DNA from 4 places in the Streptomyces sp. NPDC002076 genome. Region 3 is predicted to be linked to each of the others. Evidence: riboswitches for the same ligand, from Rfam matches in the RefSeq annotation. Region 3 holds a riboswitch; each other region holds the start of a gene.

The links. Region 3 has a riboswitch for cobalamin ahead of ACWCQS_RS11670 (cobalamin biosynthesis protein). Riboswitches for the same ligand answer to the same signal wherever they lie in the genome.
Region 1: it holds a riboswitch for cobalamin, as region 3 does, so the genes downstream of both, ACWCQS_RS37825 (HoxN/HupN/NixA family nickel/cobalt transporter) here and ACWCQS_RS11670 (cobalamin biosynthesis protein) in region 3, are expected to answer to the same signal.
Region 2: it holds a riboswitch for cobalamin, as region 3 does, so the genes downstream of both, ACWCQS_RS00420 (ribonucleoside-diphosphate reductase subunit alpha) here and ACWCQS_RS11670 (cobalamin biosynthesis protein) in region 3, are expected to answer to the same signal.
Region 4: it holds a riboswitch for cobalamin, as region 3 does, so the genes downstream of both, ACWCQS_RS43335 (CbtB domain-containing protein) here and ACWCQS_RS11670 (cobalamin biosynthesis protein) in region 3, are expected to answer to the same signal.

What each region holds. Positions count from the first base shown of each region.
Region 1 covers NZ_JBSFDI010000025.1:112,760-118,605, forward strand. Annotated here, with positions in the region: gene ACWCQS_RS37815 (Fur family transcriptional regulator) at 1-117, opposite strand, end outside; partial or broken gene ACWCQS_RS37820 (heavy metal translocating P-type ATPase) at 324-718, opposite strand; gene ACWCQS_RS37825 (HoxN/HupN/NixA family nickel/cobalt transporter) at 836-1,945, opposite strand; cobalamin riboswitch at 1,973-2,193, opposite strand; gene ACWCQS_RS37830 (ArsR/SmtB family transcription factor) at 2,243-2,602, shown strand; partial or broken gene ACWCQS_RS37835 (PepSY-associated TM helix domain-containing protein) at 2,673-4,116, opposite strand; gene ACWCQS_RS37840 (hypothetical protein) at 4,303-4,512, opposite strand; gene ACWCQS_RS37845 (hypothetical protein) at 4,863-5,450, shown strand; gene ACWCQS_RS37850 (YcnI family copper-binding membrane protein) at 5,490-5,846, shown strand, end outside.
Region 2 covers NZ_JBSFDI010000001.1:85,413-91,258, reverse strand. Annotated here, with positions in the region: gene ACWCQS_RS00420 (ribonucleoside-diphosphate reductase subunit alpha) at 1-2,239, opposite strand, end outside; cobalamin riboswitch at 2,366-2,490, opposite strand; gene ACWCQS_RS00415 (GNAT family N-acetyltransferase) at 2,543-3,049, opposite strand; gene mctP (monocarboxylate uptake permease MctP) at 3,124-4,752, opposite strand; gene ACWCQS_RS00405 (DUF3311 domain-containing protein) at 4,749-5,012, opposite strand; gene ACWCQS_RS00400 (GntR family transcriptional regulator) at 5,137-5,846, opposite strand, start outside.
Region 3 covers NZ_JBSFDI010000004.1:430,480-436,325, reverse strand. Annotated here, with positions in the region: gene ACWCQS_RS11685 (lysozyme) at 1-394, shown strand, start outside; gene ACWCQS_RS11680 (anion permease) at 538-1,788, shown strand; gene ACWCQS_RS11675 (hypothetical protein) at 1,823-2,050, shown strand; cobalamin riboswitch at 2,192-2,332, shown strand; gene ACWCQS_RS11670 (cobalamin biosynthesis protein) at 2,433-3,395, shown strand; gene ACWCQS_RS11665 (cobyric acid synthase) at 3,392-4,900, shown strand; gene cobN (cobaltochelatase subunit CobN) at 4,897-5,846, shown strand, end outside.
Region 4 covers NZ_JBSFDI010000038.1:25,327-31,172, reverse strand. Annotated here, with positions in the region: gene ACWCQS_RS43355 (fucose isomerase) at 1-418, shown strand, start outside; gene ACWCQS_RS43350 (BPL-N domain-containing protein) at 597-1,394, opposite strand; gene ACWCQS_RS43345 (histidine phosphatase family protein) at 1,531-2,118, shown strand; gene ACWCQS_RS43340 (CbtA family protein) at 2,183-2,935, opposite strand; gene ACWCQS_RS43335 (CbtB domain-containing protein) at 2,957-3,178, opposite strand; cobalamin riboswitch at 3,215-3,353, opposite strand; gene ACWCQS_RS43330 (alpha/beta hydrolase) at 3,617-4,381, shown strand; gene ACWCQS_RS43325 (hypothetical protein) at 4,486-4,590, opposite strand; gene ACWCQS_RS43320 (sensor histidine kinase) at 4,741-5,846, opposite strand, start outside.

The sequences.
Region 1 (5,846 bases), on a different contig from region 3:
GGTGGTCAGGCCGATCGAGTGGTCGCCGGCCACCAGAAGGGCGTACAACTCCTGGGCCGATACGAAGTCCTGGCAGGCCGCGAGTATCCGCGTGACCGCCTTGCGTTGTCGGGTCATCCGGCCGCCCATGGCGCATCACCCCCTATGGCTCGTGCCGGGTCGGCACGCTCCACCGTAGATGGAAATGAAATCCATGTCCATATGAACGCTCAGTCATGTGTGACTGGGCGGCATCGCCTGGGTTCAGCAGTGCTGCCGGAGCAATCAGACGGCAATGGCCCGCCGCACCTGCGCGGGTACGGCGGGCCATGGGGCGGGGCGAGTCAGGGCTGGCCCTCCGTGCGGGCCCGGGTCCAGGCGGCCTCGCGCAGGAGCCGCAGGCCGTTGAGGCCGACGATGACGGTCGAGCCCTCGTGGCCGAGGACGCCGAGGGGCAGGGGGAGGGTGGCGGTGAGGTCCCAGACGACCAGGCCGGAGATGAACACGGCGGCGATGGCCAGGTTCTGCATGATCAGGCGGCGGGCCCGGCGGGAGAGGGCGATGACGGCGGGCACGGTTGCCAGTTCGTCGCGCACGATCACCGCGTCGGGGGTCTCCAGGGCGAGGTCCGAACCGGCTCGGCCCATGGCGATGCCGGTGTGGGCGGCGGCCAGGGCGGGCGCGTCGTTGACGCCTTCCCCACGACCTGGACCTTGCGGCCGGCCTGCTCCAGTTCCCTGCACTGCTCTCATCGCCGCAGCGATTCGGTCGTCCGTGTGCGCTACCCGCTGGACGAGTGGATTGCCTTCCTCGACTTCGTCCAGGCAGAGCCCGCCCGCTTTCCGTAGTGGCGTCGTCAGCCGGCGTCGGCGGTGTGGGTACCCCAGCGTTCCTCGACCCTGGCCAGCCGCCAGTAGGCGATGGCCACGGCCCAGACGACCACGAACAGGCCGACGATGACGTAGCCGACGTTGTCCAGGTCCAGGCCCGAGATCCATCCGCTGACGCCATCGCTCAGCCCGAGCTTGTCGTGCAGGACGCCGACCAGTTCGATCGTGCCGACGAAGAAGGCGACGGCGATGGACAGGCCGGTGATCGTGAGGTTGTAAAACACCTTGCGGACGGGGTTGGAGAACGCCCACTGGTAGGCGAAGTTCATGAAGGTGCCGTCGAGCGTGTCGAACAGACTCATGCCGGCGGCGAAGAGTAGGGGCAGGCACAGGACCGCGTACCAGGGGAGGCCGGCGGCGGCGCCGTTGCCGGCCAGGGCGAGGAGCAACACCTCGGTCGAGGTGTCGAAACCGATGCCGAAGACGAAACCGAGCGGGAACATCTGGCCGGGCCGGCGGACGGACCTGGTGAGCCGGCCCAGGATGCGGTTCATGAAGCCGCGCGAGTCGAGGTGGGCTTCCAACTCGGCCTCGTCGTACTGGCCGTTCCGCATGGCCCTGAAGACGCGGGCGATGCCGAACAGCGCCACGAGGTTGAGCGCGGCGATGAGGTACAGGAAGCCGCCGGAGACCGTGGTGCCGACGGTGCCGAGGACCTGGTGGGTCCGGGAGCTGTCGTTCATCAGGGTGCCGGCGAGCTTGGCGCCGCCGGCGACCAGCGCCGCCATGACGACGACCACGCTGGAGTGGCCGAGCGCGAACCAGAAGCCCACCGACACCGGCCGTTTGCCGTCGGCCATCAACTTGCGGGTGGTGTTGTCGATCGCGGCGATGTGGTCGGCGTCGAAGGCGTGCCGCATGCCGAGGGTGTAGGCCGTGATGCCGAGACCCACCCCGAACGCCTTGGTTCCGACCTCGTAGTGGCGCGGGACCACGAGCAGGAAGAGGATCCCGAAGGCGACCACGTGCAAGGCGACGATCACGGCCAGGAGGCCGGCGGTTCGGAGGGTATCCTCGCGCCGCCAGCGGAAGGATGGGGAGACGGCAGTTTCGGGCACGCCTTCGGGCATGGTCATTCGGTCACGCTCCAGCACCTCGTGGATCAGCTTCGTGCTGCCGTGGCCGGTCTCCTGGCTGACGGGTCATCGCGCCCGCCCCTGCCTTCCCGGCCGCGAGGCCAGTGGCAATGCATGGGGCGGGAACTCCCCGATCACAGTGGCGAGGGCCGCTCCGGACTGAGCCCCTGAGGGACTGTCACCGGTCTTCCCGAACACCACGGCCCGCTCACCCTAGAAGGCCGGAGGCCGAGGCTGCAAGGCTGCATAAGTGTGCAGGTATTGAGGCGGCATTTCGTGGACTGCGATGATGGGTCCATGCATCTCGTCCCCGCGGAGCGCGCCGGGCAGCGCACCATCGACGGCCATCGGGTCTGCGACGCCATCGCCGCCGTCGGCGAGCCGGAGCGTGTACGCGCCTGGGCCGACCGCTTCTCGCTGCTCTCGGATCCCGGGCGCCTGGCCCTGCTGCTCGCCCTTCACGAGGCCGCTCCCATCGCCGTCTCCGACCTGGCCGTCGCCACCGGCATGAGGGACACCGCCGTGTCCCAGGCCCTGCGCCTGCTGCGAACCGCAGGCATCGTCCACGGCGAGAAGGACGGCCGAATCGTGCGCTACCGGCTGGTCGAGGGCCCGATGGCCGCACTGCTCGAACAGTGCGTGTCCCGAGAAGCATGACGAGACCCGCGGCCGCACGCGATCGCGGCAAGCGTCGCGCGACGCTCCCGCGCAGGTGCGGCCGCTCGGTTCAGGCGTGTGCGTGCCCGGTACGACGGCGTGTGACCCAGCCGAGGACCATGTCCACCGCGAGGAAGCCGGCGAGCGGGATCCCTAGCAGCGGGACGTAGTAGCCGACGACGGCGACCACCGCGACGCAGGGCACCAGCACGTACACCGGCACCTGCCGCCAGGCACCGCGGGGAATCGGGCGGCCGAAGGCGGAGCCGCGGCCGCGCTGCCACCACATGCGGTAGCCCCAGAGGATGAGGAGGACCAGGGCCAGGGCGAGGCCGGCCAGCGCGATCTGGTTCACGAGGCCGAACAGGGTGCCGGTGTGGGCGTCGATGCCCCACCGGGTCAGTTTGGCCAGCACCGGGTAGCCGGAGAAGCGCAGGACGTCGGTGACCTTGCCGGTGGCCGGGTAGACGGCGATCGAGTCCTGCTTCTCCGGCCAGCTGCGTTGGATCTGCCGTACGACATAGGCGGAGGAGGAGTCCGCGGGCGGCACGATTTCGACCGGATCGGACAGGCCCTCGGCGCGGGCCGTCTTCGGGACGGCGTCGAGACCCACGTCGGACCGTGCGCCGGAGTGCGAGCCCCTCTCCATGCCATTCATGTCCATGCCCGCCATGGAGCCGTGTCCCTCGTGCCCGCTGCCCACCGTCGCGGTGACGGACGGCGTGGACTGGCCGGGGGCTTCGCGGATGTCGCCGATGTGCGCTCCGGCGTAGGTGGACCAGGTCAGAGCCGGTCGCCGACAGGAAGAGCAGCCCGCCGGCCGCCCACACACCCACCGTGCCGTGCAGGGTCAGGGAGCGCCGCCGCCCCGTGGCGCCGCGCACCTTGCGGCGGGCGCGGCGCCGACCGAACCACAGCACCAGCCCGCCACCCGTGATCACCCAGAGCCAACTGGCGGCGAACGCGCTGTACAGGCGGCCGGAGTCGCCCAGGTGCAGCTCGCGGTGGAACTCGTCGATCCAGGTGCGCAGCGGCAGGGCGCCGGTGGAGCCGTACTGCTCCAGGGCGCCGCGCACCTTGCCGGTGTAGGGGTCCACGAACACGGCGAGGGTGTGGTCGGCGGCTATGCCCTTGACACCGGACAGCAGCACGCGGGTGGTCGCATCGGGCTGCGGTGACGGCCGCACGGCGGAGATGGTGCCCTCGGGGTGGGCCTTGCGGGCGGCCTTCACCTGCTGGGAGATCGGCAGCTTGTGGTCGCCGACCGGGACGGTCAGTTCGTGGGCGTACACGATCTTCTCGGCCTGGAACGAGCCCGCGTACAGCAGTCCGGTGACCGCCGTGACGAGCAGGAACGGCGCGACGAACACGCCCGCGTAGAAGTGCAGGCGCAGCACCAGCGGGCGCAGCGCGCGAAGGGCCCAGGGAGCCGAGGCCGAAACAGGGCCCGGGGCCGACTCACCGGCATCGCCGGCCGTGCGGGGTGGGACGGTGATGGGCGGTTCGACGGACATGGGGACTGCTCCTGGGGCGTACGGGTGTCACGTCAGCTGTCGGCTGAGCGGAACGGTGAGTTCCGTGCCGTTGGTGTGATGTGGAACACCCGGTCGGTCGCGAGGGTCGGCGGCCCGGCGCCGTGCAGCGACTGGAACAGGGAGTCGCCCATGCGGGCCGCCTTCGCGTTGCCCTGCGACGGTCGGTCAGGCGATGCCGTCCAGCTTGCCTGCCTTGGCGTCGGCGACGATCGAGGAGAACTGGTCGGCGCTCATCCGGACCTGCTGGCCGAAGTCGTCGGTCAGGACGATGCGGCGGTCGGTGGGGGCGCCCGGGTCGACGAACAGCTGGGGACAGCCGCAGTTGCAGTTGCCGCAGAACGTGGCGACGGGTTCCAGCCCGCTGGTGTCGGTCATGCTGATCCACCTCCGTGGGATGGGGTTGCGGCACTCCGGCGTCCGGACGGAACGGACGGAACGGACGGACCGGTGGGTGGCCGCGGGGGACTGCCCCGGGGATACCCGTCGCGGATGCGGCGGACGCGCGACCCCGTCGTGTGCAGGGGGCGTGGAGGCGGCGGGTGTGCGCCCCTGCTCCCTGGAGTGCTATCGGTGCTTCGATTTCGCCATGGTGGCTGGGAACTGAACGGCACTCGCGTCCGACTCGTAAGGAGGGGGCAGGTCGACCAGGTATGAGTCCGTGGGTGGTGATGCGTGTGCCTGGGCCGGGGGAGAGATCCTTTGGGCGCGTGGCAGCATCAGGTGCCGTGAGTGTGTCCCTGGCGGTGCGGAGCGTGCGCGCGGCGGTGTTCGCCGTGCTGTGCGTGCTGCTCGCTGCCGGAGGGCATGCCATGGCCACGGGCATGGCGCCGTCGGTGTGGGTGCAGGCCGCTGGGTGCGTGCCGGTCTTCGCGGTCGGCTGTCTGCTGGGTGGCCGTGAGCGGTCGCTGGCCGCCATCGGCACGGGGACTCTGGCTGCCCAGGGCGGGTTGCACCTTGTCTTCCACGCCGCCGAGCCCCATCGCGCCGTGATGGTCATGCACGGCATGCGGATGGTCCAACCGCCCCATGCACTGACACCGCACGCCACCGCCGCGCATGCCGGGGCGGCTCTGCTGCTGACCTGGTGGCTGCGGCGTGGTGAGGTGGCACTGTGGTCGCTGCTGCGGTGGGCGGTCGCGTTCGTGCCGGGGCTTGCCGCCTGGTGGCAGGTGGCCGGCGGGGCGTGGAGCGCGCCGACCGGGCCAGGGCTTGTGCGTCGGGCCGCCGGTGAGCCGTGGGCGTTGCGGCAGGTACGGCTGAGGTACACCGTTCACCGACGGGGGCCGCCGCCCGGGATGTCGTACGCGATCTGAACCCGACATCCCTTCTTCCGTACGGAGATCCCTCACCTCATGTCCAGGACCCGCACCACCCTGCGCCGCGCCGGCGCCGTCACGGCCCTGACCGCCGCCGGACTTCTCGCTGCCGCGGGCGTGGCCTCGGCGCACGTCACCGTCCACCCCGACAGCTACGCCAAGGGCGCGACCGACGGCGTGCTGACCTTCCGTGTCCCCAACGAGGAGGACAGCGTCGGCACCACCAAGGTCCAGGTCTTCCTGCCCACCGACCACCCCGTCCTCGGCGTGCTGGTCCACCCGCAGGACGGCTGGACCGCCCAGGTCACCAACACCAAGCTCAAGACGCCCGTCAAGACCGACGACGGCACCATCACCGACGCCGTCTCCGAGATCACCTTCAGCGGCGGAAAG
Region 2 (5,846 bases), on a different contig from region 3:
GGGAGCGCAGGTAGTACGTCGTCTTCAGGCCCGACTTCCAGGCGTACGCGTACATCGAGGAGAGCTTGCCGATGGTCGGCGTCTCCATGAACAGGTTCAGGGACTGCGACTGGTCCAGGAACGGCGTGCGGGCCGCCGCCATGTCGATCAGGCCCCGCTGCGGGATCTCCCACGCCGTGCGGTACAGCGCCCGTACGTCGGCCGGGATCCACGCGAAGTCCTGCACCGAGCCGTTGCTGTCCCGCAGCGCCTCACGGGTGCGGGCGTCCCAGACGCCCAGCTCCTTCAGGTCCTGCACCAGGTAGGAGTTGACCTGCAGGAACTCACCGGACAGCGTCTCGCGCTTGAACAGGTTCGACACCTGCGGCTCGATGCACTCGTAGACGCCCGCGATGGAGGCGATGGTGGCGGTGGGCGCGATGGCCAGCAGCAGGGAGTTGCGCATGCCGACCTCGGCGATACGGCCGCGCAGCGCCGCCCAGCGCTCCGGCCAGGACAGCTCGACACCGTAGTGGTCGGGGTGCAGCACGCCCTGGGCCGTACGGGTCTTCTCCCAGGCCGGCAGCGGGCCGTTGCGCTCGGCCAGGTCGGCGGAGGCCTCGTACGCGGCGAGCATGATCCGCTCGGCGATCCGCGTGGACAGGGCCTTGGCCTGAGGCGAGTCGAAGGGCAGGCGCAGCTTGAAGAAGACGTCCTGCAGACCCATCGCGCCGAGACCGACGGGACGCCACTTGGCGTTCGACCGACCCGCCTGCTCGGTCGGATAGAAGTTGATGTCGACCACGCGGTCGAGGAAGGTGACGGCGGTACGGACGGTCTCGTCCAGCCGCTGCCAGTCGAGGTCGCCAGTCGTCATGTCGACAAACGCACCCAGGTTGACGGACCCCAGGTTGCAGACCGCGGTCTCCCCGTCGTCCGTGACCTCCAGGATCTCCGTGCAGAGGTTGGAGGAGTGGACCACGTGCCCCGGCAGGGCCGTCTGGTTGGCGGTGCGGTTGGCCGCGTCCTTGAAGGTCATCCAGCCGTTGCCGGTCTGCGCGAGGGTGCGCATCATCCGGCCGTACAGCTCACGGGCCGGCATGGTCTTCTTCGCAAGGCCCTTTTCCTCCGCCTTGCGGTACGCGGCCTCGAACTCCTCGCCCCACAGGTCCACCAGCTCCGGCACGTCCGACGGGGAGAACAGCGACCACTGCCCGTCGGCGTTGACCCGGCGCATGAACTCGTCCGGGATCCAGTGCGCGAGGTTCAGGTTGTGCGTACGGCGGGCGTCCTCACCGGTGTTGTCCCGCAGCTCCAGGAACTCCTCGATGTCGGAGTGCCAGGTCTCCAGGTAGACCGCGGCCGCGCCCTTGCGCCGGCCGCCCTGGTTCACGGCGGCCACCGAGGCGTCCAGGGTCTTCAGGAACGGCACGATGCCGTTGGAGTGCCCGTTGGTACCGCGGATCAGCGAACCCCGGCTGCGGATCCGGGAGTACGACAGACCGATGCCGCCGGCGTGCTTGGAGAGCCGGGCCACCTGGTGGTAGCGGTCGTAGATGGAGTCCAGCTCGTCCAGCGGGGAGTCGAGGAGGTAGCAGGACGACATCTGCGGGTGCCGCGTGCCGGAGTTGAAGAGCGTGGGGGAGGACGGGAGGTAGTCGAGCCTGCTCATGAGCCCGTAGAGCGCGGCCACTTCGTCCACGGAACGGGTCGTGTCGTCCTCGGCCAGGCCGCTCGCGACCCGCAGCATGAAGTGCTGGGGCGTCTCGATGACCTTGCGGGTGATCGGGTGCCGCAGGAGATAGCGGCTGTGGAGCGTCCGCAGCCCGAAGTAGCCGAAGCGGTCGTCGGCGTCGCGGTCGATCAGCGCGTCGAGCCGTTCGGCGTGCAGCCGTACGAACTCGGCGGTGCGGTCGGCGATGAGCCCCTCGCGGTGCCCCACGGCCACGGATCCGGTGAAGGACGTCACGCCCTGCGAGGCGGCCTCGGCGCGGATGGAGATGGTCAGCAGCCGGGCGGCCAGCCGGGAGTAGGCGGGGTCCTCGGAGATGAGCCCGGCGGCGGCCTCGGTGGCCAGCTCGCGCAACTCCGCCTCGTCGGCCCGGGCGGACCGGCCGCGCAGCGCGGCGGCGGCGACCCGGCCGGGGTCGGCGTCGGGGAGGTCGGCGGTCAGCTCGGTCAGGGTCCGCAGCAGCGCGGCACCGGGACCGTCGGTCTCCAGGCCGGTGGCTGAAGCCGGATCTGCTGGCGCGATGGTCACGTGGGGGCTCTCCCTCGCTCGGCACGGGGGCCTTGTGGAGGGCAGGGGGCAGCCACGAGCGCGCACGGCGTCGCGTCCACCGGCCCATCCCACGAGGCCCGGACGTCTCAGGGCACCCGAACCGGACGGCCGGGTGCGCTGCCGGCAGGTCCTCGGACTGACTCCTGAGCGCAGACGCGCACAAGTACACCGTTGCGGGACAGTTCCGGATTCGCACCGGATTCCCCTGCGGCGACAGCGAGCATGAGCATACATCTAGTGCCGGGCTGTCGTGTCACCCCCAGATGTTGTGTCGTGACGGTGTCAGAGCGTCAACTCGTAGGTGAGGAGAGTGATGTCGGCGAGTTCCGGGAGCGGGTTCCAGTCGCGTTCGGGGACGCGGACGAACCCCAGGCGCTCGTAGATGCGGTGGGCGGCGTGCATGGTGCGCTGGGTGGACAGGACGAGGGCCGTGCAGGCCTCCGTGGCCCGTGCGCGGTCGACGCAGGCCCGGACGAGCGCCTCGCCGGCACCCTGTCCCCGGCCCGCGTGCGCGACCGCCAGCATGCGGATCTCGGCCTCTCCGGGCCGGGCGATGTCGGCCATGGGCCCGGGGGACGGCACGAAGGTGACTCCGCCGAGGAGGGCGCCGTCCCGGACGGCCACGAGCACCTGTGCCGCGGCCGCTCGCTTGGCCACGTCTCTCAGTTCGCCCAGATACCAGTCACTCTCCCCGAAGTCGAGGAGACCGTCCTGGAGGTAGGCCTGGGCGGTGATCTCGCCGAGGGCGTCGTACTCTTCCGGGGTTACCTGCCGGATCACGATGTCCATGGCGTCGAGTCTGCCGGAGCGATACGACAACGGGCCGCCGGATTTCCTCCGGCGGCCCGTCGTACGGCGGTCGCTCAGTGACCGGCGCCCGCCGTCGCCGGCGGCAGTTCCACCTGCACCCCCGGGTCGCCCGCGTCCGCCGTGTAGTCCTCCGGCTTGGTCTCGTCGACGCCCTCGGGGGCCTTCACGGCCTTCAGGACGACGGTGAGGACCACGGTGACCACGACGTTGAGGACGAAGGCCGTGAGGCCGATGTAGCCGATCTCGCCGATGCCGGGAATCTCCTTCGCCGAGCCGCCGAAGTGCTTCTGGGTCGGGGAGGCGACGCCGTACGCGGCGACCGTGCCGTACGCCATGCCGACCGCCCAGCCGGCCAGCAGCGCCCATCGGTGGAACCAGCGGGTGAACAGGCCGCCGACCAGGGCCGGGAAGGTCTGCAGGATCCAGATGCCGCCCAGGAGCTGGAAGTTGATCGCCACCGTCTTGTCCATGGTGAGGACGAAGACCAGGGCGCCGACCTTCACCAGCAGGGAGACGATCTTGGAGACCTGGGCCTCCTGCTTCGGCGTGGCGTCCGGCTTGATGAAGTCCTTGTAGATGTTGCGGGTGAAGAGGTTCGCCGCCGCGATCGACATGATCGCCGCGGGGACCAGGGCACCGATGCCGATCGCCGCGAAGGCCACGCCCGCGAACCAGTCCGGGAACATGTCCTCGAACAGCTGGGGGATGGCCAGCTGGCCGTTGGTGACCTTGACCCCGGCCGCGATCGCCATGAAGCCCAGCAGCGCGAGCAGGCCGAGCATCAGGGAGTACAGCGGCAGGATCGTGGTGTTGCGGCGGATCACGTTACGGCTCCTGGAGGACAGGGTCGCGGTGATCGAGTGCGGGTACATGAAGAGCGCGAGGGCGGAGCCCAGGGCCAGGGTGGCGTACGTCCACTGTCCGGCCTCCGGGGGCACGAGCGCGCCGCGCGGCTTGCCCGTCGCCGGGTTGACCTGGCTGAACGCCTGGCCCGCCTTGGCGAAGATGTCGTCGAAGCCGCCCAGCTTGATCGGGATGTAGATGATCGCCACCGCGATGACGATGTAGATCAGCGTGTCCTTGACGAAGGCGATCAGGGCGGGGGCGCGCAGACCGGAGGAGTAGGTGTATGCCGCCAGCACGCCGAAGGCGATCAGCAGCGGCAGGTCCCGTACGAACCAGTTGGTGCTGCTGTCCCCGCCGACGCCCATCACGTCCAGCACCGCCTGGATGCCCACGAGCTGGAGCGCGATGTACGGCATCGTCGCCAGGATGCCGGTCAGCGCCACCGCCAGGGACAGGCCCTTGGAGCCGAAGCGGCCCCGGACGAAGTCGGAGGTGGTGACGTACCCGTGGCGGTGCGAGACCGACCACAGGCGCGGCAGGAACGTGAAGATCAGCGGGTAGACCAGGATCGTGTACGGCACGGCGAAGAAGCCGGCCGCGCCCGCCGCGTAGATCGCCGCCGGTACGGCGACGAAGGTGTACGCGGTGTACAGGTCGCCGCCGAGCAGGAACCACGTGACCCAGGTGCCGAACGACCGCCCGCCCAGGCCCCATTCGTCCAGGGAGTGCTCGTTCTCGGCCCTGCGCCAGCGGGCGGCGAGGAAGCCCATGACCGTGACGGCCAGGAAGAAGAAGATGAAGACGCCGAGCGCGACGCCGTTGACGCCGTTCTTCACTTCGCCTCACCGCCCTGCTGAGCGGCGCGGGCGCGCTGGTCACGCTGCCACAGCTTGTACGCGGTCATCGTGAGCGCGGTGGAGATCAGCACCCAGAGCATCTGATACCAGTAGAACAACGGGATCCCGATGAAGGCGGGGTCCGTCTTGGCGTAGGAGCCGACCCAGAGCGTCGCCACGAAGGGCGCGACGAGACACAGGCCGATGATCACACGCACCGGCGTCACCACCGGTGGTTTCACTTCAGGCGTTTCGGACATGCCACGGCTCCGTCCCCTCGCTGATCACCTGTGTAATGCGCAGGCAATGTAGGTGACGGTGTCGTGGAAGCGGAAGACCTCGTCCGGATCTCGGTATATCGATTCAGCGACGGTCCGCGGTGCCCTACTCGGCAGGCCGCTTCAGCCGCGCGACGAACTTGTACCGGTCGCCCCGGTACACCGAGCGCACCCACTCCACCGGCTTGCCCTCGTGGTCCAGGGAGTGGCGGGAGAGCATCAGCATCGGCAGGCCCACGTCGGTGCCGAGCAGGCCCGCCTCGCGCGGGGTGGCCAGCGAGGTCTCGATGGTCTCCTCGGCCTCGGCGAGGTGGACGTCGTAGACCTCGGCGAGGGCGGTGTAGAGCGACGTGTACTTCACCAGGGAGCGGCGCAGGGCCGGGAAGCGCTTGGCGCTCAGGTGGGTGGTCTCGATGGCCATCGGCTCGCCGTTGGCCATGCGCAGCCGCTCGATGCGCAGCACGCGTCCGCCGGCGGTGATGTCGAGCAGCTCCGCGAGCCGGTCGTCGGCGGTGATGTACCCGATGTCCAGCAGCTGCGAGGTCGGCTCCAGCCCCTGGGCGCGCATGTCCTCGGTGTAGGAGGTGAGCTGGAGCGCCTGGGAGACCTTGGGCTTGGCGACGAAGGTGCCCTTGCCCTGGATGCGCTCCAGGCGCCCCTCGACCACCAGTTCCTGCAGGGCCTGGCGGACGGTGGTGCGGGAGGTGTCGAACTCGGCCGCCAGCGTGCGCTCGGGCGGGACCGGCGTGCCCGGCGCCTGCGTCTCCGTCATGTCGAGCAGGTGCTTCTTCAGGCGGTAGTACTTGGGCACGCGCG
Region 3 (5,846 bases):
GGACTGGGTGGCGGACGGCCGGACCCTGCCGCCCGCGCTGGACATCGAGGACAACCCGTACAGCAAGAAGGACGAGTGCTACGGACTGGACAGGACGCGGATGGTCCGCTGGATCCGGTCCTTCAGCGACGAGATCGAGCTGGAGACCGGCCGCCGTCCGGTGATCTACACGACGACCGAGTGGTGGCGGCTCTGCACCGGCAACAGCCATGCCTTCGCCGGGAGCCACGCCCTGTGGATCGCCCGGCACGGCACCTCACGGCCGGGGCCGCTGCCGGGTGGTTGGCGGCACTGGATGTTCTGGCAGTTCGACGCGGACGGCCGGCTGCCGGGTGACCAGAATCTCTTCAACGGGTCCGCGAGCCGGCTGCGGACCTTCGCCCGGGGCTGGTAGCCAAGGGGCGCCTGGGCCGCCGGAGCCGAGCGGAACCTCGAACTCCCTCCCTGGACACTCTGACGCCCACCCCAGTTCACCTTTTGTTCACTCAGGTTGCCTACGGTCATCCAGCCAATGACCTCGAACGATTGCCTGGGTAAATGGAAAGCTTCTCGCTGATCCTCGCGATAGTGGTAGTAACCGCTCTCGCGTTCGATTTCACGAACGGTTTCCACGACACCGCCAACGCGATGGCGACCGCCATCTCGACAGGCGCCCTGAAGCCCAAGATCGCGGTGGCCATGTCCGCCGCCCTCAATCTGGTGGGCGCCTTCCTCTCCGTGGAGGTCGCCAACACGATCTCCAAGGGTCTCGTCGACGAGACCGGCATCCGTCCCGAGGTCATCTTCGCCGCCCTGGTCGGCGCGATCCTCTGGAACCTGCTGACCTGGCTGGTGGGCCTGCCCTCCAGCTCCTCGCACGCCCTGATGGGCGGTCTGATCGGCGCCACCGTCGCCTCCGCCGGCTTCGGCGCGGTGCACGGTGACGTCCTGGTCACCAAGGTGCTGCTCCCCGCGGTGGCCGCCCCGATCGTGGCAGGCGTCGCCTCGATGCTGGCCACCCGGTTCTCCTACGGCATCGGCGGCAAGGCCGAGGGCGAGGCCACCCGCAAGGGCTACCGCGCCGGCCAGATCGCCTCCGCCGGCCTGGTCTCCCTCGCGCACGGCACCAACGACGCCCAGAAGACGATGGGCATCATCACCCTCGCGCTGATCGCGGGCGGCGCCATCGCCCCGGGCTCGAACCCTCCCACTTGGGTCATCCTCTCCGCGGGCCTGGCCATCGCGCTCGGCACCTACATCGGCGGCTGGCGGATCATCCGCACCATGGGCAAGGGCCTGACCGAGCTGGAGCCGCGCCAGGGCTTCGCCGCCCAGACCAGCGCCGCGACCGCCATCCTGGCCTCCTCGCACCTGGGCTTCTCCCTGTCCACCACGCATGTCGTCTCCGGCTCGGTGATGGGCGCGGGCCTCGGCCGCAAGGGCGGGGTGGTCCGCTGGTCCACCGCGACCCGCATGGCCGTCGCCTGGGTGCTCACCCTCCCGGCCGCCGCGCTGGTCGGCGCGGGCGCCGAGTCCGTCACGGACCTGGGTGACTGGGGCACCGCGGTCGTCGCCGTCTTCCTGGTCGCCGCGAGCGCCACGATCTGGAAGATCTCCCGCCGCGAGGTCGTCGACCACACCAACGTCGTCGACGTGCCCGAGGAGCCGGCCGGCGTGGTGACCACCGCCATCGCCGCGGTGACCCCGCCCCCGGCGGGCACGATCACCGCGGACCTGACGGCCACGATCCCCTCCCCGGCCGCCGCCGAGGCCGCGCCCGAGGCCGCCCCGCCGGCCGCCACCGTCTGACCCCGGCCACACCGGTAACCAAGGAAGCAACCCCATGAAGATCGACTGGTCGGCCCTCGGCTCCGTCTTCGGCGTCAGCCTCGTGTTCACGGTGGGCCTGGTGGCCCTGTTCACCCTCGGCGTCAACGGTCTGGCCCGGCGCGAGAAGGCCGCGGCCCAGGGCGACTCCGCCGCCCTCGCCGTCACCGGCGCCTACCTCTGCTTCGCCGCCTGTGCCGCGGCGGTGTCGTACGGCATCTACCTCATCGTCTCCAAGTCCTGACCGAGCAGCACGAACCGGGCAATCCGAAGGCTCCTCTCCGTCCCTGACGGAGAGGAGCCTTCGCCATGCCCAGGGGTCACGGGCGCCCCAGGATGTGGGGATCGGCACACTCTCCCCTCGCAGGTCAACGGCAAGTTGACGGCCGTTCGGAGCGCGTGGTGGACTGCCCAGGCCATGTACGGCGGCAGGAGAGGAAGCCGGTGCGAATCCGGCGCGGTCCCGCCACTGTCACCGGGGAAGAACCCCCGGGAGCCAGGAACTCTCACCGCCGAATCTCGTCGAACCAGGGCGCGGACACCCTGAGTGAGGACACAGATCGCCATGCCCGGCTGCCGAAGGACCAGTACCAGGCCCGCTCCTGTACCCACGGCCGGCTGAGCCGATGGGTGCCGATCGCACTTACGCGTACGGCGCCGCCGCCGGCCTTCTCGGTGACCTGCTCCTCGGCGATCCGCGCCGCGGGCATCCGGTCGCCGCGTTCGGGCGTGCGGCCGCCGCCGTGGACCGCGCGTTGTGGCACGACCACCGCGGCTGGGGCGCCGTGCACACCGTCGTGTGCGCCGGTGGCGCCGTCGCACTCGGCACGCTGGCCGCACGCGCCGTACGCCCCTCCCCTGCCGCCTCCGTCGCACTGACCGCCGCCGCCACCTGGGCGGTCGTGGGCGGTACTTCGCTCGCCCGGGAGGCCCGCACGATCGGGCGCGCCCTGGAGTGCGGGGACGTCGAGGCGGCGCGGGCGCGGCTGCCGCATCTGTGCGGCCGGGACCCGCAGGCGCTGGACGCCGACGGGATCGCCCGGGCCGTGGTCGAATCGGTCGCCGAGAACACCTCCGACGCCGTCGTGGGCGCCCTGGTGTGGGGCGCCGTGGCCGGGGTGCCCGGGCTGCTGGGGTTCCGGGCCGTCAACACCCTGGACGCGATGGTCGGTCACAGGTCCCCCCGCTACCGGCGCTACGGCTGGGCCTCCGCCCGGCTGGACGACCTGGCCTGCTGGCCGGGGGCCCGGCTGACTGCCGTGCTCGCCGCCGCGGCCGGACCCGACCCGCGGGGCGCGCTGCGGGCCTGGAAGGCCGACGCCCACCGGCACCCGAGCCCCAACGCCGGGCCCGTGGAGGCCTCGTTCGCGGGCGCTCTCGGCGTCCGGCTGGGCGGAACGCTCTCCTACGGCGGCCGGGTCGAGCACCGGCCCGTGCTGAACGGGGGCACCGGCCGGGCCGTCCGGGTCACCGACATCGACCGGGCCGTACGGCTCTCCCGCCGCGTCGGCGTGCTCGCGCTCGGCGGCACGGTCGCCGCGCGCCTCCTCGTCAAGAGCGTCAAGGGTCTGAAGGGACGTGGGAAGTGAACGGGGGACTCCTCGTCGCCGGCACCACCTCCGACGCCGGAAAGAGCGTCGTGACGGCCGGGATCTGCCGGTGGCTGGTGCGACAGGGCGTGAAGGTCGCGCCGTTCAAGGCGCAGAACATGTCGCTCAACTCGTTCGTCACCCGCGAGGGCGCGGAGATCGGGCGGGCCCAGGCCATGCAGGCCCAGGCGTGCCGGATCGAGCCGACCGCGCTGATGAACCCCGTGCTGCTCAAGCCGGGCGGCGAGCAGAGCAGCCAGGTGGTGCTGCTGGGCAGGCCGGTGGGCGAGTTGAGCGCACGCGGTTATCACGGCGGGCGGCAGCAGAGGCTCCTCGGCACGGTGCTGGACTGCCTGGCCGAGTTGCGGGGCACGTATGACGCGGTGATCTGTGAGGGCGCGGGCTCGCCTGCGGAGATCAATCTGCGGCGGACGGACATCGTGAACATGGGGATCGCGCGGAACGCGCGGCTGCCCGTGCTGGTGGTCGGGGACATCGACCGCGGAGGCGTCTTCGCCTCCTTCTTCGGAACCGTCGCCCTGCTCTCGCCGGAGGACCAGGAACTGGTCGCCGGGTTCCTGGTGAACAAGTTCCGTGGCGACGTCTCGCTGCTGGAGCCGGGGTTGGACATGCTCCGGGACCTCACCGGGCGGCGGACGTACGGTGTCCTTCCGTTCCGGCACGGGCTCGGCATCGACGAGGAGGACGGGCTTCGGGTGTCGCTGCGGGGCACGGTCCGCGAGTCCGCCGTGACCCCGCCCGTCGGCGAGGACGTGCTGCGGGTCGCCGTGTGCGCGATCCCGCTGATGTCCAACTTCACGGACGTCGACGCCCTGGCCGCCGAACCGGGGGTCGTGGTGCGGTTCGTGGACCGGCCGGAGGAGCTGGCGGACGCGGACCTGGTGGTGATTCCGGGGACCCGGGGCACGGTCCGGGCGCTGGAGTGGCTGCGGGAGCGGGGCCTCGCGGACGCCGTCGTCCGGCGGGCCGCCGAGCAGCGGCCCGTCCTCGGCATCTGTGGCGGCTTCCAGATCCTCGGCGAGCGCATCGAGGACGAGGTCGAGTCGCGGGCCGGCGAGGTCCCCGGGCTCGGTGTGCTGCCCCTGCGGGTGCGGTTCGCCCCCGAGAAGACCCTGACCCGGCCGTCCGGGGAGGCCCTCGGCGAGCGGGTCGAGGGGTACGAGATCCACCACGGGGTCGCCACGATCGACGGCGGCGAACCCTTCCTCGACGGCTGCCGGGTCGGCCAGACCTGGGGCACGCACTGGCACGGCTCCCTGGAGTCGGACGGCTTCCGCCGGGCCTTTCTGCGCGAGGTGGCCGCCGCCGCGGGCCGCCGCTTCGCGCCCGCGCCGGACACCTCCTTCGCCGCGCTGCGCGAGGAGCAGCTCGACCGGCTCGGCGACCTGATCGAACAGCACGCGGACACGGACGCGCTCTGGCGGCTCATCGAGTCGGGCGCGCCGCAAGGACTGCCTTTCATTCCACCGGGAGCGCCCGCATGAGCACAGTGTTGTTGTTGTCGACCGCCGACACGGATCTGCTGGCGGCCCGGGCCTCCGGTGCGGACTACCGCATCGGCAACCCGACGCGGGTGGATGTCGCCGGTGAACTCCCGGGCCTCGTCCAGGGCGCGGACCTCGCCGTCGTACGGCTGCTGGGCGGCAGGCGCGCCTGGGAGGAGGGGCTGGCCGTGCTGCGGGCGTCCGGCGTCCCGACCGTGCTGCTGGGCGGTGAGGCCGTACCGGACGCCGAATTGATGGCCGAGTCGTCGGTGCCGGCCGGTGTGGTGGCGGAGGCGCTGAAGTACCTGGTCGAGGGCGGGCCCGCGAACCTGCTGGAGCTGTCCCGGTTCCTGTCGGACACCGTGCTGCTGACCGGTGAGGGCTTCGAGGAGCCGCGCAAGATGCCGGAGTACGGCGTCCACGGCGACCGCCCTCTCGTCGACGGCCGGCCGACGGTGGGCGTGCTCTTCTACCGGGCGCACGAACTCAGCGGCAACACCGCCTTCGTGGACACCCTGTGCGCGGCGATCGAGGCGCAGGGCGCCAACGCCCTGCCCGTCTACTGTGGTTCGCTGCGCGGCGCGGACGCCGGGCTGTACGAGCTGCTGGGGCGGGCCGACGCGCTGATCGCGACCGTGCTCGCGGCCGGCGGCACCCACGCCTCGCAGGCCTCGGCGGGCGGTGACGAGGAGTCCTGGGACATCGGCGCGCTCGCGGACCTGAACATCCCGGTGCTCCAGGGCCTCTGCCTCACCTCCTCGCGGTCCGCGTGGCAGGAGTCGGACGCCGCCCTCTCCCCCATGGACGCGGCGATGCAGGTCGCGATCCCGGAGTTCGACGGCCGGCTGATCACCGTGCCGTTCTCCTTCAAGGAGCAGGGCCCGGACGAGGTCCCGGTGTACGTCGCCGATCCGGAGCGGGCCGCGCGGGTGGCCGGAATCGCCCT
Region 4 (5,846 bases), on a different contig from region 3:
GCCCGCCTCCCACAACGGCGGCTACGACAAGTCGTACAGCATGCGGCAGCCCCCGATGTACTTCCCGCTCGGCGGCGGCACGCTCAGCGGGGTCTCCAAGCCCGGCGAGATCGTCTGGTCGCGGGTCTTCCTGATGGACGGCCGGCTCCATGTCGACCTCGGCCGTGCCACGGCGATCGAGCTGCCGGAGGAGGAGACCCGGCGCCGCCTCGAGGCCACCACCCCGCAGTGGCCGATCATGCACGCGGTGCTGCACGGCGTCAGCCGCGACCAGTTCATGGCCCGCCACCGCGCCAACCACCTGAACGTGGCCTACGCCCCCGACACGGAGACGGCCGACAAGGCGCTGCGCGCCAAGGCCGCCCTCTTCGCCGAGCTGGGCGTCGAGGTCCACCTGTGCGGAGACGTGGCGCTGTAGCGGACCGGCGGGCGGCCGTCCGCCCGACGTGCCCGACCGCCCCAAGACTTCGCGGTGTTCCGCCCGGCCCCCCGTACGGGCGGAGCACCGCGAACCAGAACGTGAACGACTGAGCAGGCCAACCAGGAAACCCACGATTCCGACTGAACGGGTTCCTCAGGGCGGGCGGCGTGGACCGCTACAGCCCCTTGACCGTCTCCTCGACGAGGTCGTGGCCGAGATCGAGACGCACGCCGTCGGGATTCCTCAGCCTCGCGTCGGAGTACCAGGAGCCATCCGCCTCCGGGTGCGGCCCGACCACCCCTACGCGTCCCTTGCCGTACGGCGCGACGACAGCGGCGGCCGTGCCGTTGTCGTACCTGGCGAGTACGGACGCGTCGGCACCGTCGGCGAGCACGAAGTACGGCCCGTCCTGGAAGTACATGTGGCGCCGCTTGCCCTTCCGGGTCACCGGCACGACCGTGTCCTTCTCGTCATGGACCGAGGCGCGCGGTGAGGTGATGTACTCGGCGGTGTCACCGGGCAGCAGGCCGAACCCCGGATCCCTCCCGGCCAGATAGCCGCCCATGCAGAATCCGAGGTAGCGGCCGCCCGCCCGCGTCCAGTCACGGATCGCCCCGGCGGCACCCTTCAGCTCCTCCCAGGTGCCGTCGACATCGTCGTTGCCGCCGGGCTGTGCGTAGACGTCGGCGTCCGCCAGACCGGCCGCGGTCAGGGGGACGTCCTCGTCGGGGCCGACGTAGGCGACCGTGAACGGACGCGGGGCCTTCCTCAGCAGCGCGGCGACCGACTCGGCACATCCGTCACAGGCCGCGGGTCCCCGGTAGACCAACGCCAGCAGCGGGTCGGCCGCCCGCGGGGAGGAACCCGTCCCGGCGCAGGCGGTGGCCGTGCCGGTGAGCAGGGTCGCGGCCGCGGCGGGAAGGACCCGGCCGAGCAGTCGGCGCCGGTCGATGGAGGGAACGGGAGGTATCACGTGCCGCCGCCTGTTCTTCCGGGGGAACCGAGCACCCATGATCGCCAGTCCGCACGGTGCGCCGCGAATCCCCGGTTGATCCTCTCGTCAGCCGGATCTTGTGCGTCGTTCGCCGATGCTGGTAGCTCTGAACCACGTGACCAGCCGAGTTCTTCTCCTCTCCCCCGCCATGAGCGCGTCACTGCGGCAGGCCCGCTTCGACGACGGTGGCTCGATCGACGGCAGCGGAGCGGCACGTGCCCGCTCGGCGGCCGCGGCCCTGCCCGCCGCGGCCCGTGTCCTCACCTCCCCCGGCGTGCGCTGCCGGGAGACGGCCGCGGCACTGGGCCTCGACGGTGTGCCGGTACCGGAGTTGGCGGGTCTCGACGTGGGCCGCTGGCGCGGGCGCACCCTGGAGGAGGTGGGGGCCGCCGAGCCGGAGGCGGTGGGCCGCTGGCTCTCCGACCCCGAGTGCGCACCGCACGGGGGTGAGTCCGTGCGGGACCTGTGCCGGCGGGTCGCGCGGTGGCTGGCCGGCGCACAGGACCTGACGGGTCGTACGCTCGCCGTCGTCGAGCCGGAGGTGGTGCGGGCGGCGGTCGTCGACGCACTGGACCTGCCCGCAGCGCTCTTCTGGCGCCTCGACGTGCCGCCGCTGACCCTGACCGAACTCAGCGGCCGGGCCGGGCGGTGGAATCTGCGTCTGGGATCTCCGCTTGGCACGCCGACGCCGGAGGCTGACTAGGCAAGGAGGACGGCCGAAGGCCCGGCGGACGGTTCCGCCGGGCCCTGCTGCCGTACGCGAGGAGTCAGTGCGCGGCCGGAACCGCTCGCCGCTTCGCGGCCGTCGCCGGCTTGGGGTTCAGCAGCCGTTCGGCCAACTCACCGAAGACCAGGCCGAATCCGGCCCACAGGGTGGTCTGGATCGCCAGTGCCGAGAGCCGGAAGCGCCACAGCAGGGTGGCCGGGAAGCCCTTGGGCACCTCGTTGACGACGGGCAGGAACTGGTACGCCAGGCCGATCACGACGGTGAACGCGACCACCGCGGCCACCGTGGCCCACCAGGTGCCCAGGCGCGGCGCGAGCCGTTTGCCCAGGAGGGTGGCGGCGACCGCCAGCAGGACGCCGAGCAGCATCATCAGGAAGTACAGGGTGGTCCGCTTGCCGATGGTGTCGGGGTTGCCGACCGACGGCGGGTTGGCCGGGTACTTCAGGAACGGCACGACGTACACGGCGAGCAGCGCGCAGCCCGACAGCAGCAGTGCCGTGGCGCGCGGGCCGAAGCGCCCCACGCGGCCGAGGGCGAAGCTGAAGGCGAGCGCGGCGATGCCGCCGAAGGCGACCCCGTAGACGAGGACACCGGTGGCGAGGCCGGCGGTCGACTGCAGGGAGCGGGAGACGGTCTCCATCTCGTGCTCGTGGGAGTGGGCCTGCTCGAAGCTGATCGCCTTGTCGACGTTCGGCTCACCGAGCACGTAGGCCACGACCAGGGCGAGCACGCCGGCCGCGAGGCCGGCGAGCATGCCCCGCACGAGAAGGTTCCGTACGGTTGCGGAGTTCATGGGCGCGCGGTGTTCGTCGCGTCAGTGGCAGGGGAAGCCCAGCAGGTGGCGCGCGTCGTGCACCCACTCGTGGACGTCCGTGCCGTTGAACACGGAGGTGGCGCCCTGCTCGGCGCCGACGAAGTAGAGCAGGATCAGCATGAGGATGCCGAAGAAGACCGCCCAGGGAGCAATCGCCTTCAGCGGCAGCTTGGCGGGAACGACGGGGGTGGTGGCTGTCGGCTGGGCGACGGTCTGCGCCATGGCAGGACCTCCTCTGGGAGTTCGCGTCCCATCTCGGTGGTGCACAGGACGACGACCACGGGTCTGACTCACGAGCCCCTTGCGGGTCCCGCATACAGTGGCGCGACCGTGCCGGATTCTCACCGGCTTCCGTTTCGCCGTCGTCGATATCGGACCGACCGTACCGCGCCAGACGCGCATGGCCAAGACCGCCTCCCTGCCAAGTGATCTCCCTCTCCACCAGGTGTGTTCGCGCGCCAGACACGTGGCAGGAAAGAGGCTGGGCGGGATGATCACCGGTCTGGTAGCTTGCAGTTGACCGTGATCAAGGCCGAGGAGGTGAGACCCATGAAGGCTGTATTCGTGTGGGTGCTCCCCCTCGTCGTCACGGTCGGGCGATCGACGTAGGTGTCGCCGGGAGCGCCTCGACAACCAGGCACTCCCGAAAGGCAACACACCATGACATCTTTGAAGTTCATCGCCGAGTCGTCCGTCAACGGCATGATCGAACGCGACTTCACCGTGGGCGAGGTCCCCGGTGTCCTCTGGTCCCCCGCCTCCGGCGCGGACCGTGCGCCCCTGGTCCTGATGGGCCACGGCGGCGGCAACCACAAGAAGCATCCGGCGATGGCCGGTCGTGCCCAACTCCTGGTGAACGGCTGCGGCTTCCATGTCGCGGTCATCGACGCGCCGGGTCACGGCGACCGGCCGCGCACGGCACACGACGAGCAGGAGATCGCGGAGCTGTTCCGGGCGAGGGCGGCGGGCGAGCCGGAAGGCCCGATCGTCGTCCGCTACAACGCCCATCTGGCGGAGCTCGCCGTGCCCGAGTGGCAGGCGACGCTGGACGCCCTCCAGGAGCTTCCGGAAATCGGCGCCGACGGGCCGGTCGGCTACTTCGGCATCAACATGGGCACCGCGATCGGCGTGCCGCTGGTGGCGGTCGAACCCAGGATCACCGCCGCGGTCTTCGGTCAGCACTGGCCCGACGTCCTGGCGGAGAAGGCGAAGCAGATCACCGTCCCGATCGAGTACGACATGCAGTGGGACGACGAACACATCCCGCGCGAGGCCAGTCTGGCGCTGTTCGACGCCTTTGCCTCGACGGAGAAGACCCTGCACGCCAACGCGGGCAGGCACAAGGAGCTGCCCCGGTTCGAGGCCGCCAGCGCGGTCCGGTTCTTCGCCCGGCACCTCGGCCGAACGGCCAACGTGCCGGCCTGACATGAGCGGTGGCGGCGCCCGGCCTGCCGGTCGGGCGCCGTTGCCGTGACCCCGGGTCGGGGCTGTGCGTCCTTGTGCGGCCCCGAGCCGTCAGGCCGTGCGGGCTACCGCGTCGGTGAGCAGCCTTTCGAGTTCCGGGCGACCCGGTCGCGGGGCTGCACGCTGTGCTGGGCGCGGCACATGGCGATGGCGCCCTCGACGGACGCCACGACGAGGGACGCGAGACCGGGCGCCCGGTCGGATCGACGCCGTGCGCCGCGAGCGCCTCGCTCAGCAGCCGGTGCCAGTCCTCGAACACTCCGGCGGCGGCGACCGGAGCCGACGGGATCTCCTGAGAGACGGGACCGCCGCCGGGACGCCTAGGCCGTGAACCCTCCTTCAGTCTCGGGCTGTGCGGGCCGGGCCTGGATGCCGGGGCGGAACTTCGGGACACGGAGGGTGATCTTCGTACCCGCTCCGACACCGGTCTCGATGACGAGGCCGTGGTCGTCGCCGTAGACCTGGCGCAGCCGGCGGTCGACGTTGTTCAGGCCGATGCCGGTGGCGGGTCCTGCCGTGCCGCGCAGGATGGCGCGCAGGCGTTCCGGTTCCATGCCGATGCCGTCGTCCTCGATGACGACCCGGGCCTCGGTGCCCTCGTCCTCGGCGATGATCGTGACGCCGATGCGCTCCGCGGACCCCTCCAGACCGTGTTTGAGGGCGTTCTCGACGAGCGGCTGCAGGCAGAGGAAAGGCAGTGTCACGGGCAGCACCTCGGGGGCGATGCGCAGGGTGACCGTGAGCCGACGGCCGAAGCGGGCACGGGCGAGTTCCAGGTACTGCTCGATGGAGCGCAACTCCTCGGCGAGGGTGGTGAAGTCGCCGCCGCGGCGGAAGGAGTAACGGGTGAAGTCGGCGAATTCCTGAAGGAGTTCACGGGCGCGCTCGGGGTCGGTGCGGACGAAGGAGGCGATGCTCGCGAGGGAGTTGTAGATGAAGTGCGGGGAGATCTGGGCGCGCAGGGCCCGGACCTCGGCTTCGTGGGCGCTGGTGCGGGCCCGGTCGAGCCCGGCGAGTTCGAGTTCCAGGGAGAGCCGGCGGACCGCTTCCTCGCCGGCGCGGACGAGAGCGGTGGACTCGTCGGCGGCGAGCAGGACGAGGGCGCCGGGGGTGCCGCCGTCGGCGGGGAGCGGCACCAGGGCGCCCCAGCGGACGGGGCAGCCGGTGTCGTCACAGGGCAGCGGGAAGGTCCGGGCGCGGGACGGGTGGGTGAGCTGTGCCGTCAGCTGCGCGCGGTGGTGTTCGGCGGCGCCGTCCCAAGCGAGCACGGCGGTGTCGTCGGTGAGGGCGAGGGCGGGGGTGCCGAGCAGGGGGCGCAGCCTGCGGACCGTCTTTCGAGCCGTGACCGGGGTGAGCCCGGCGCGCAGGGGTGCCGCGGCGAGCGCGGCGGTGTGCAGGGCATGGGCCAGGGCGCGCGACGCCCCCT